Regions from separate parts of the Variovorax sp. W1I1 genome, predicted to be linked through region 2. Evidence: predicted binding sites of a transcription regulator. Region 2 holds the regulator's gene; the other holds the start of a gene.

Region 1 (4,191 bases), 480 kb from region 2:
CCGCAGCATCCGTGGCTGCAATGGAATGGGTGGCTGGCCTCGGTCGGCTGGGCCGATGCGAAACCGCAGGCCGTGCTGCACTTCAACCAGTACGACCAGTTGATCCAGGCCGCGCTGGCCGGGCAGGGCGTGGCGCTGGGGCGGCTCGAACTGATCCAGCCGCTGCTCGACGAAAGGCGCCTGGTGCGCGTGGATTCGCCCGTGCCCGCGCAGGCCTCGGGGCATGCGTACTGGCTGATCCAGGCCGAGGACGAACCGCGCGAAGAGGTGCGTCATGTGGCCGCCTGGCTGGTGGCCGAGGCGCGGCAGTCACGCGAGGCCGTGGATACCGGCACCGGTCTCTGAGCAGAAGGCCATCGCCTCGTCGAGGCGGTCGTTGCCCCAGAACATTTCGTCGCCGGCGAAAAATGTAGGCGCTCCGAAGATGCCTTTCTCGACCGCGATCTCCGTCTGGCGCCGCAGCCGCGCCTTGTTCGCATCGGACAGCGCTTCTTCGATGATCCGGTGCGCCGGAAGATCGAGCGAGGCCAGCAGGTCGCGCATCGCCTGCGGCGAATCGATGTCGCGGTCTTCGGCGAAGTTCATGGCCATCGTGCGCCGGCAGAACTCGCCCATCCAAGGCTGCGCCGCGCCGACCAGCGCGATGCGAAGCGGCAGCACGGCCGCCCTCGGAAACTGCGTGGGCTGCCGCCACGGCAGGCCGTATTTGCGGCACTGGCGGGCCATGTCCTTCCAGGTGTAGTCGCCCTTTTCCTTCTGCAGCACGAAGGGCGACGACGACCAGCCGAAGGACCGGAAGATCGGCCCGAGCAGAAAGGGCTGCCAGCGGATGCGGACGTGTTGGCGGGCCGCTTCGTCCTCGATGCGCATCGCGCTCAGGTAGCTGTAGTTGCTGCCGAAATCGAACCAGAAGTCCAGCACAGGGAGGTCGCGCGGAGTCATTCGAACACCACCAGGCAGCGGGCCTCGATGCTCTCGCGCAGCGGCGCGTCGGCCGGCGCATCGGGGTGGTCGAAGGCCGCGTGCGGCGTGAAGCGCGAGACGCCGCCCAGTTGCGAGTCGTACTGCTTGAAGATCAGCGCCTCGTGCCGGTCCATCGCCGAAAAGTAAGACCAGCGGTGTGCGGGCGAATGCGTGGCCAGGTAGATCTCGCCGGTGCGGCGCGGATAACGGACCTCGGCATTCACCAGGTCATTCGCCATCACCGAACGCGCATCGCAGACGGCCAGCGGCGTGTCGAGCACCGGCCCCTTGATCGAGCGCCAGATGTTGACGATGCAGTAGCGCCGCACGGCCGCCGCTTCGTCGGGGTCGGTCAGCACCATGCCGAGCCGGCGGCGGCCGGAGTCCTCGGTGTAGTCGTTGTGGATGCGGCCGTTGGCGGCGGCCTTGCCGTTGGTGGCGCGGCGGCCGAAGCTCAAGGCGGTGCGGTCGGCCTCGCGCTGGCGCACCAGGTGATCGAACACATGGGCCCGCGTGCCGCCCGTGACCGCGAGCGCCAGTTCGGCCACCTCGCGGTGGTAGATGGCGGTGACCTCGGCGTCGTCGAGGAAGTCGGAGACGGCCGTGGGCGCATCGCGCAGCACGAAGCCTTCGCGCTCGATGTCGGTCGGCGTCGCGGCTCTGCGGGCATCCGCGATCGGCATGGGGCGCAGCTCGTAGCTGCCGCTTTCCCAGGGCGTGCCGGGCGGCGGCGCAAAGGTGTAGCTGAAGGGGCGCAGGGCGGAAGGCTGCAGGTAGTTCAGGCCGGCGGTGACGGTGGGGTGGTTCATGCGGGGCTCCTTGGTCTGAGGGGCATTGGAGCGAAAGCGCGGCGCCGGCTCAAACGACTTCTGCGCGCCTTGGCATGAGCCAAAGGAATATGAGAAAGCCTGTTGCGAAGAAAGCCTTCTTCCTTCTTGCGAGCCATGAAATACTGTATAAAAATACAGTTAACAGTTGCATCATGGGCCTTCCTTTCCTCGACTCCTTTTCCGCCGCCGCGGGCCGTGGCGTCTGGCATGCCGACGAACTCGGCCTGGCCGACGCGCAGGTCGTCGCGACCGGCCACGCCGCGCTCGACGCCGAGCTGCCCGGCGGCGGCTGGCCGGTCGGCGCGATGACGGAGCTGCTGCAAAGCGCGCCCGAAGCGCATGTCTGGCGGCTGCTGCTGCCCGCGCTGGCGCAGGCGGTGGAGGCGCGCGGCGGGCCGGTCGTGCTGATCGGCGCGCCTTACGAGCCCTGCGGGCCGTCGCTCGCGGCGCAGGGGCTGCCGGTGGAGGCGCTGATGTGGATCAAGAGCGATGCGCCGCCCGCGCGCCTGTGGGCCTGCGAGCAGGCGCTGCGCTGCGCGGACGTGGCCACCGTGCTGGCGTGGCTGCCGCAGGCGCGGGTGGGCGAATTGCGGCGGCTGCAGCTGGCGGCCGCGCAGCACGACGTGATGCTCTTCGTGTGCCGGCCCGAGTCGGCCGCGCGGGGCGCTTCGCCCGCACGGCTTCGTCTTCAGGTGGAAAGCTGCGCCGCGGATTCTTCGCAGATCGAGTTGCACATCCTCAAGCGCCGCGGTCCGCCGCTGGCCGCGCCGGTGATGCTGCCGGCGCGCAACGAGCGCATGACGGCGCTGCTGGCCGCCGCCCGGCTGCGCCGCAAGCTGCGCCTGCAGCAGCAAGGCACGGTGCCGGTTGGCGACACGGCAACGTCCGCGACCGTGGTCCGCATCGACGCGTGGAAAGGAGGCCCCAATGCACTGGATCGCATTGCGGTGGTCGCTTGACTCCGACGCGCCCGACGCACCGCAGTTGCCCACGCCCGAAGCGCTGGGCTGGTGGGCGCTGGAATACACGCCGCACGTCGCCTGGCAAGACGAGGCGCTCATGCTCGAAGTCTCGGCCTGCGAGCGCCTGTGGGGCGGGCGGCTGCAACTGATGCGGCAACTGGTCGCCGCGAACCCCGCGCCCGATGTGCGCATGCTCGGCGCGCAGGGCGCCACGAGCCTGATCGCGCTCGCACGGCTGCGGCTGTTCGAACGGCAGGAAGAGCGCCCGAAGGACATGCCGGCCGGCCTGCCGCTGGACACGCTCACCGCCGCCCGCCCGCACCTCGACCTGCTCGCGCGCCTGGGCTGCCGCACCTGGGGCGAGGTGGCCGCCTTGCCGCGCGGCGGCCTCACGCGGCGCTTCGGCACCGAGCTGCGCAAAGCCCTCGACACCGCCTGGGGCCTGCGCCCCGAGGGCCACGACTGGCTCACGCTGCCCGATGTGTTCGAACAGAAGCTGGAGCTGCCCGCGCTCGCCGAGACCGCGCCCGAACTCATGTGGGCAGCCAACCGTTTGCTTTCGGCGCTGCAGATCTGGCTGCGCGCCCGCCAGCGTGGCGCTCGCGCGCTCGAGCTGCAGTGGACGCTCGACCTCAAGCGTTTCAACGGCGTGAACCTGCCGCCGCACCAGCAGGTCACCGTGCGCACGGCCGAGCCCACGCAGGACCTCGCGCACCTGCGCCGCCTGCTGTCCGAAAAGCTCGCCCTCACCACGCTTGCGGCGCCCGCGAGCTGGCTCAAGCTCCGCACGCTAGAAACCGATCCGTGGGCCGGCGCCAGCACGAGTTTTCTGCCCGAAGACAACCGCAAGGGCGACAAGCTGCACGAGATGGTCGAGCGGCTCAGCGTGCGGCTCGGCGCGCACCAGGTGGTGGTGCCCTGCGCCGAGGCCGATCACCGGCCCGAGCGCAAGCAGGCATGGCGGCCCGCGCTGCAGAAAGACAAGGCCGCGCCCGGCAAGGCGCGCAAGGAAGCGAAAGCCGCAGCCTCGCAGCCCGATGCGATCTATCCGCCGTGGCTGCTGCCCGAACCCGTGTTGCTCGAGATGGACGGCGAGCGCCCGTGCTACCGCGGCCCGCTGAGCAAGCTGATCGGCCCGCAGCGCGTCGAGGCCGGCTGGTGGGGCGGCAAGGAAGACGGCGGCCAGCCGGCGATGCGCGACTACTACGTGGCCGAAAGCCCTGAAGCTGGGCTGGTGTGGATCTTTCGCGAGCGGCACTCGGCGCTGTTTTCTTCAGGCGAAGTGCGCTGGTACCTGCAGGGGTTCTATGCCTGACCTGAGTGCCAAGGAAGAGCGCAAGCGCCAGCCTGCCAAGGTGCATGCGCTGCCGGTGCCGTTGCGCAAGCACACCGTGGCGGCGTTGCCGGACTATGCCGAGCTGCACTGCCTCACGAAC
Region 2 (4,191 bases):
GGCTCAGCGTGTTGGCATCCGCACCGAAGCTCTGCTTGAGGATCGGCCCGAAATAGCTGAAGAGCACGAACTGCCCCGAGCCCTGGAGCGCCGTGACTGAAACGATGCCCATCAGCACCGGGCTGCGCAGCACGCGAGACCACGCGGCGGCTGTGAGCGCGGCAGGCCGGATGCCGGTGGGCAGCGTGAGCCAGATCGAGGCGGCGCTGACGATGCTGAGCATCGCAATGGCCATGAAGGCCATGCGCCAGCCGAGGTGGCCGCCGATCAGCGCGCCGATGGGCAGGCCCAGCACCGAGGCCATCGACCAGCCGAGGAAGACGAAGGTGACGGCGCGGCCGCGGTGTTCCGGCGGCACGAGCATGCCGGCGCAGGCCGCGGCCTGGGGCGTGAAGATCGCCGGCGCAATCACCGTGAGCATGCGAACCGGCAAAAGCGCGGCGAAGCTCGGCATGAGCGAGGAGAGGGCGTGTCCGGCGGCGTACCAGAGGAGCGTGAGGGCCAGGAGTTGGCGGCGGTCCCAGCCCGCGACCAGGGCCGCCAGCAGCGGTGCGCCGAGGCACATCACGATCGCGGCGGCGGTGATCAGCTGGCCCGCTGTCGCAGCGGTGACAGCAAGCGATGTGCTGATCTCGTTGAGCGTGCCGGGCACCACCATCACGCCGGTGCCGATCACGAAATTGCCGGCGAGCAGCGCCCAGAGCGCGCCCCGGGGCGCAGGCCGGCTCATCGAATGACCTGCGCCTTCGGCTGCGAGATTCGCCTTGGGGCGGCCCGGCGGCTCATGAACTCACCGGCGGACCTGCAAGGCGCCGGGATTCACGATGTTGGTGGGATTGCCCTTGATGAAGCTCACGACGTTGTCGAAAGCCTGGCCGAAGTAGCTCTCGTAGCTGTCCTGCTCCACATAGCCGATGTGCGGCGTGCAGATGCAGTTCTCCAAGCGCAGCAGCGCGTGGCCCTGCAGCGGCGGCTCGCTCTCGAACACGTCGATGGCCGCGAGGCCCGGGCGTCCGCGATTGAGCGCGGCGAGCAGGGCATCGGCCTCGACCAGTTCGGCGCGGGAAGTGTTCACGAAGAGCGCTGTCGGCTTCATGCGCGACAGGTCTTCGAGGGTGACGAGGCCGTTGGTTTCCTCGTTCAGCCGCAGGTGCACCGAGAGCACGTCCGCCGCGGCAAAGAATTCGTGCCGGTTCTGCGCGACCTGGAAGCCGTCGGAGCGCGCCTTGGCGCAGCTTGCCTCTCGCCCCCAGATCACCACCTGCATGCCGAAGGCCTGCCCGTAGCGCGCGACCAACTGGCCGATGCGGCCATAGCCCCAGATGCAGAGCGTCTTGCCCTTGAGCACCGAGCCGAGCCCGAAATTGGGCGGCATCGAGGCCGACTTGAGACCCGATTGCTGCCACGCCCCGTGCTTCAAGTTGCTGATGTACTGCGGCAGCCGGCGCATGGCCGCCATGATCAGCGCCCAGGTGAGTTCGGCCGGTGCCTGCGGAGAGCCCGAGCCCTCGGCCACTGCCACGCCGCGCTCGGTGCAGGCATTGACGTCGATGTGGCCGCCGACGCGCCCGGTCTGCGAAATGAGCTTGAGCTTGGGCAGCTTTTCGATGAGCTGGCGCGAGATCTGGGTGCGCTCGCGAATCAGCACGATCACGTCGGCGTCTTTCAGGCGAACCGACAGTTGGCCGATGCCCTTGACCGTGTTGGTGTAGACCTTGGCCGCGTACGCGTCCAGCTTGGCGGCGCAGCGCAGCTTGCGCACGGCGTCCTGGTAATCGTCGAGGATCACAATGTTCATGGCGTGCCATTGTGCCTCGCAGCATTGGGCTGTCGCGCCGGTGAACGTTTGGATACCCACCCCGGGGCGCTTCTGGAGCGGCTCGCCGGGGGAAATGCCTCAGTGCAGGCGCGTGGAGCTGGGCGCGGTTTCAGCGGCTTCGAGCGCTGCCAGTCGGTCGAGCTCCGCACAGACATCGGCCATGCGGCCCGAGATCACCATGCGGCTGCGGTCCCGGCTTTTTCCGTCGATCACGCGAACTACACGCAGTGGGCGTGCCGGCGCGGTGGCGGTTGCCGTCGGTGCAGGCGTACCAGCGGTGCGCGTGGTGCAGGCGGGGCGCACGGCCACGTAGCGCAGGCCGGCGGCGGTTTCGTTGCTGTCCCGGTGAGGGGCACGGCGGGCGGGGATGAGGCGGCTTGCAAGCGATTGCAGCGGCATCCAGAAATCAGCGATGGCGAGGAGGGCGATTCCCATGTGAACTCCAAAAAAGTCTGAGGTTGAACACAGGCAGGATTTCTTGAATCGGCCGCGACAGGGTGATGGCGACTTCGCGCCATACGCCCGCCACCTGTTGCGGCCGGATGGGTGCTGCTGCAAGCAGGCCGTGAGGCCTACATCAGCATGGTGTTGCGGATGAGGCCGACCGCGAGGCCTTCGATTTCGAAAGGCTCGCCGGGCTGGACGATGATGGTCGGGTAGTCGGGGTTCTCGGCATGCAGCTCGATCACCTGCTTGTTGCGCTTCAGGCGCTTGACGGTGACTTCGTCGCCCAGGCGCGCGACCACGATCTGGCCATTGCGCGCTTCCTTGGTTGCCTGCACGGCGAGCAGGTCGCCATCCATGATGCCGGCGTCGCGCATCGACATGCCGCGCACCTTGAGCAGGTAATCGGGCTGGCGCTGGAACAGCGTGTTCTCGACGTAGTAGGTCTGGTCGACATGCTCTTGCGCCAGGATGGGCGAGCCTGCCGCAACACGGCCGATGAGCGGCAGCGCCAGCTGCGCCATGCCGGGCAGCGAGAGCGAGAACTGCCCGCCTTCGCGATGGCGCGTTTCGTTGAGCGAACGCAGCGCGTCGCCCTTGAGTCGAATGCCGCGCGAGGTGCCGCTGACAAGTTCGATCACGCCCTTGCGGGCCAGCGCCTGCAGGTGCTCTTCGGCGGCGTTGGCCGACTTGAACCCCAGCTCATTGGCGATTTCGGCGCGTGTGGGCGGGGCACCAGTGCGCGCAATAGCGCTCTGGATCAAGTCGAGAATCTGCTGCTGGCGGGCGGTAAGCTTCACGGCGAACTGCATATGTGGTTCCTTGCGGCACTGGCTAGATATCCAGTACCTGTATTTTTAACCAGTTTTTGGAAGTTGACAAGTCATGGCCAATTTGCCGTTGCCCGAAGTGCGTCGCGTGGTGGTTCTGGGCACCGGCGGGACCATCGCCGGAAGGGCCTCCAGCAGCGGTGACAACATCGGCTACACCGCTGGGCAAGTCGATGTGGCGGACCTGCTGGGCAGCATCGAGGCACCCGAGGGCATCGCGCTGCTGGCGGAGCAGGTGGCGCAGGTCGACAGCAAGGACATGGCCTTCGACATCTGGCAGAAGCTCGCGCAACGGTGCGTGCATTGGCTGGCGCAACCTGACGTGGCCGGTGTGGTGATCACCCACGGTACCGACACGCTCGAGGAGACGGCTTTCTTCCTTCATTCGGTGCTGGCACCGGCGAAGCCCGTGGTGCTGACTTGCGCGATGCGCCCGGCCACTGCGCTTTCGCCGGATGGTCCGCAGAACGTGCGGGATGCCATCGCCGTCGCGGCGACGGCGGGCGCCCAGGGCGTGACGGCGGTATGCGCCGGCACGGTCCACAGCGGGGTGGAAGTGCAGAAGGTGCACACGTACCGCCTCGATGCCTTCGCATCCGGCGATGCAGGGCCGATTGGCTACGTGGAAGAGGGCGCAGTGCGGCGCGTGAGGGAGTGGCCGACGTCGTCGTCATCCCAAGCGTCGAAGGCACTGAGCGCATCAGGACCTTGGCCGCGGGTCGAGATCGTCATGAGCCACGCTGGTGCGAGCGGCGCAATCATCGATGCGCTTCTTCGGGAGGGCGCGGACGAACCTGTCCGCGGTCTGGTCCTAGCCACCACCGGCAATGGCACCGTGCATCACGCGTTGGAAGCTGCGGCGTTCAAGGCGCAGGACGCGGGCGTTGCGGTGCTGCGCGCGACGCGCTGTACCAATGGCCGCATCCTGCCGAAGACCGATGACCGGCTGCGTGACGCAGGCGCGCTCACACCCGTGAAGGCGCGCATCGCGCTGATGCTGGAACTACTGGGGGATTAGATAGCCGCCCTGTCGAAGGGCGGCAGGGATCAGCTGCTCAATGCCGCCAGGGCACGTTGCGTGATTTCGTCGACTGTGCC

The links. The regulator LexA, encoded in region 2, represses DNA repair genes until DNA is damaged. The targets are predictions, from matches to a motif close to ACTGTATNNNNATACAGT.
Region 1: the regulator LexA is predicted to act here: its motif matches at 1,915-1,932, upstream of imuA (translesion DNA synthesis-associated protein ImuA).

The regions. Positions count from the first base shown of each region.
Region 1 covers NZ_JAUSWZ010000001.1:3,521,429-3,525,619, reverse strand. Annotated here, with positions in the region: gene QFZ83_RS16430 (LysR substrate-binding domain-containing protein) at 1-345, shown strand, start outside; gene QFZ83_RS16425 (2-hydroxychromene-2-carboxylate isomerase) at 310-942, opposite strand; gene QFZ83_RS16420 (CmcJ/NvfI family oxidoreductase) at 939-1,772, opposite strand; gene imuA (translesion DNA synthesis-associated protein ImuA) at 1,946-2,752, shown strand; gene QFZ83_RS16410 (DNA polymerase Y family protein) at 2,721-4,070, shown strand; gene QFZ83_RS16405 (error-prone DNA polymerase) at 4,063-4,191, shown strand, end outside.
Region 2 covers NZ_JAUSWZ010000001.1:3,037,483-3,041,673, reverse strand. Annotated here, with positions in the region: gene QFZ83_RS14195 (MFS transporter) at 1-730, opposite strand, end outside; gene QFZ83_RS14190 (D-2-hydroxyacid dehydrogenase family protein) at 791-1,798, opposite strand; gene QFZ83_RS14185 (hypothetical protein) at 1,898-2,254, opposite strand; gene lexA (transcriptional repressor LexA) at 2,392-3,075, opposite strand; gene QFZ83_RS14175 (asparaginase) at 3,149-4,111, shown strand; gene adk (adenylate kinase) at 4,141-4,191, opposite strand, start outside.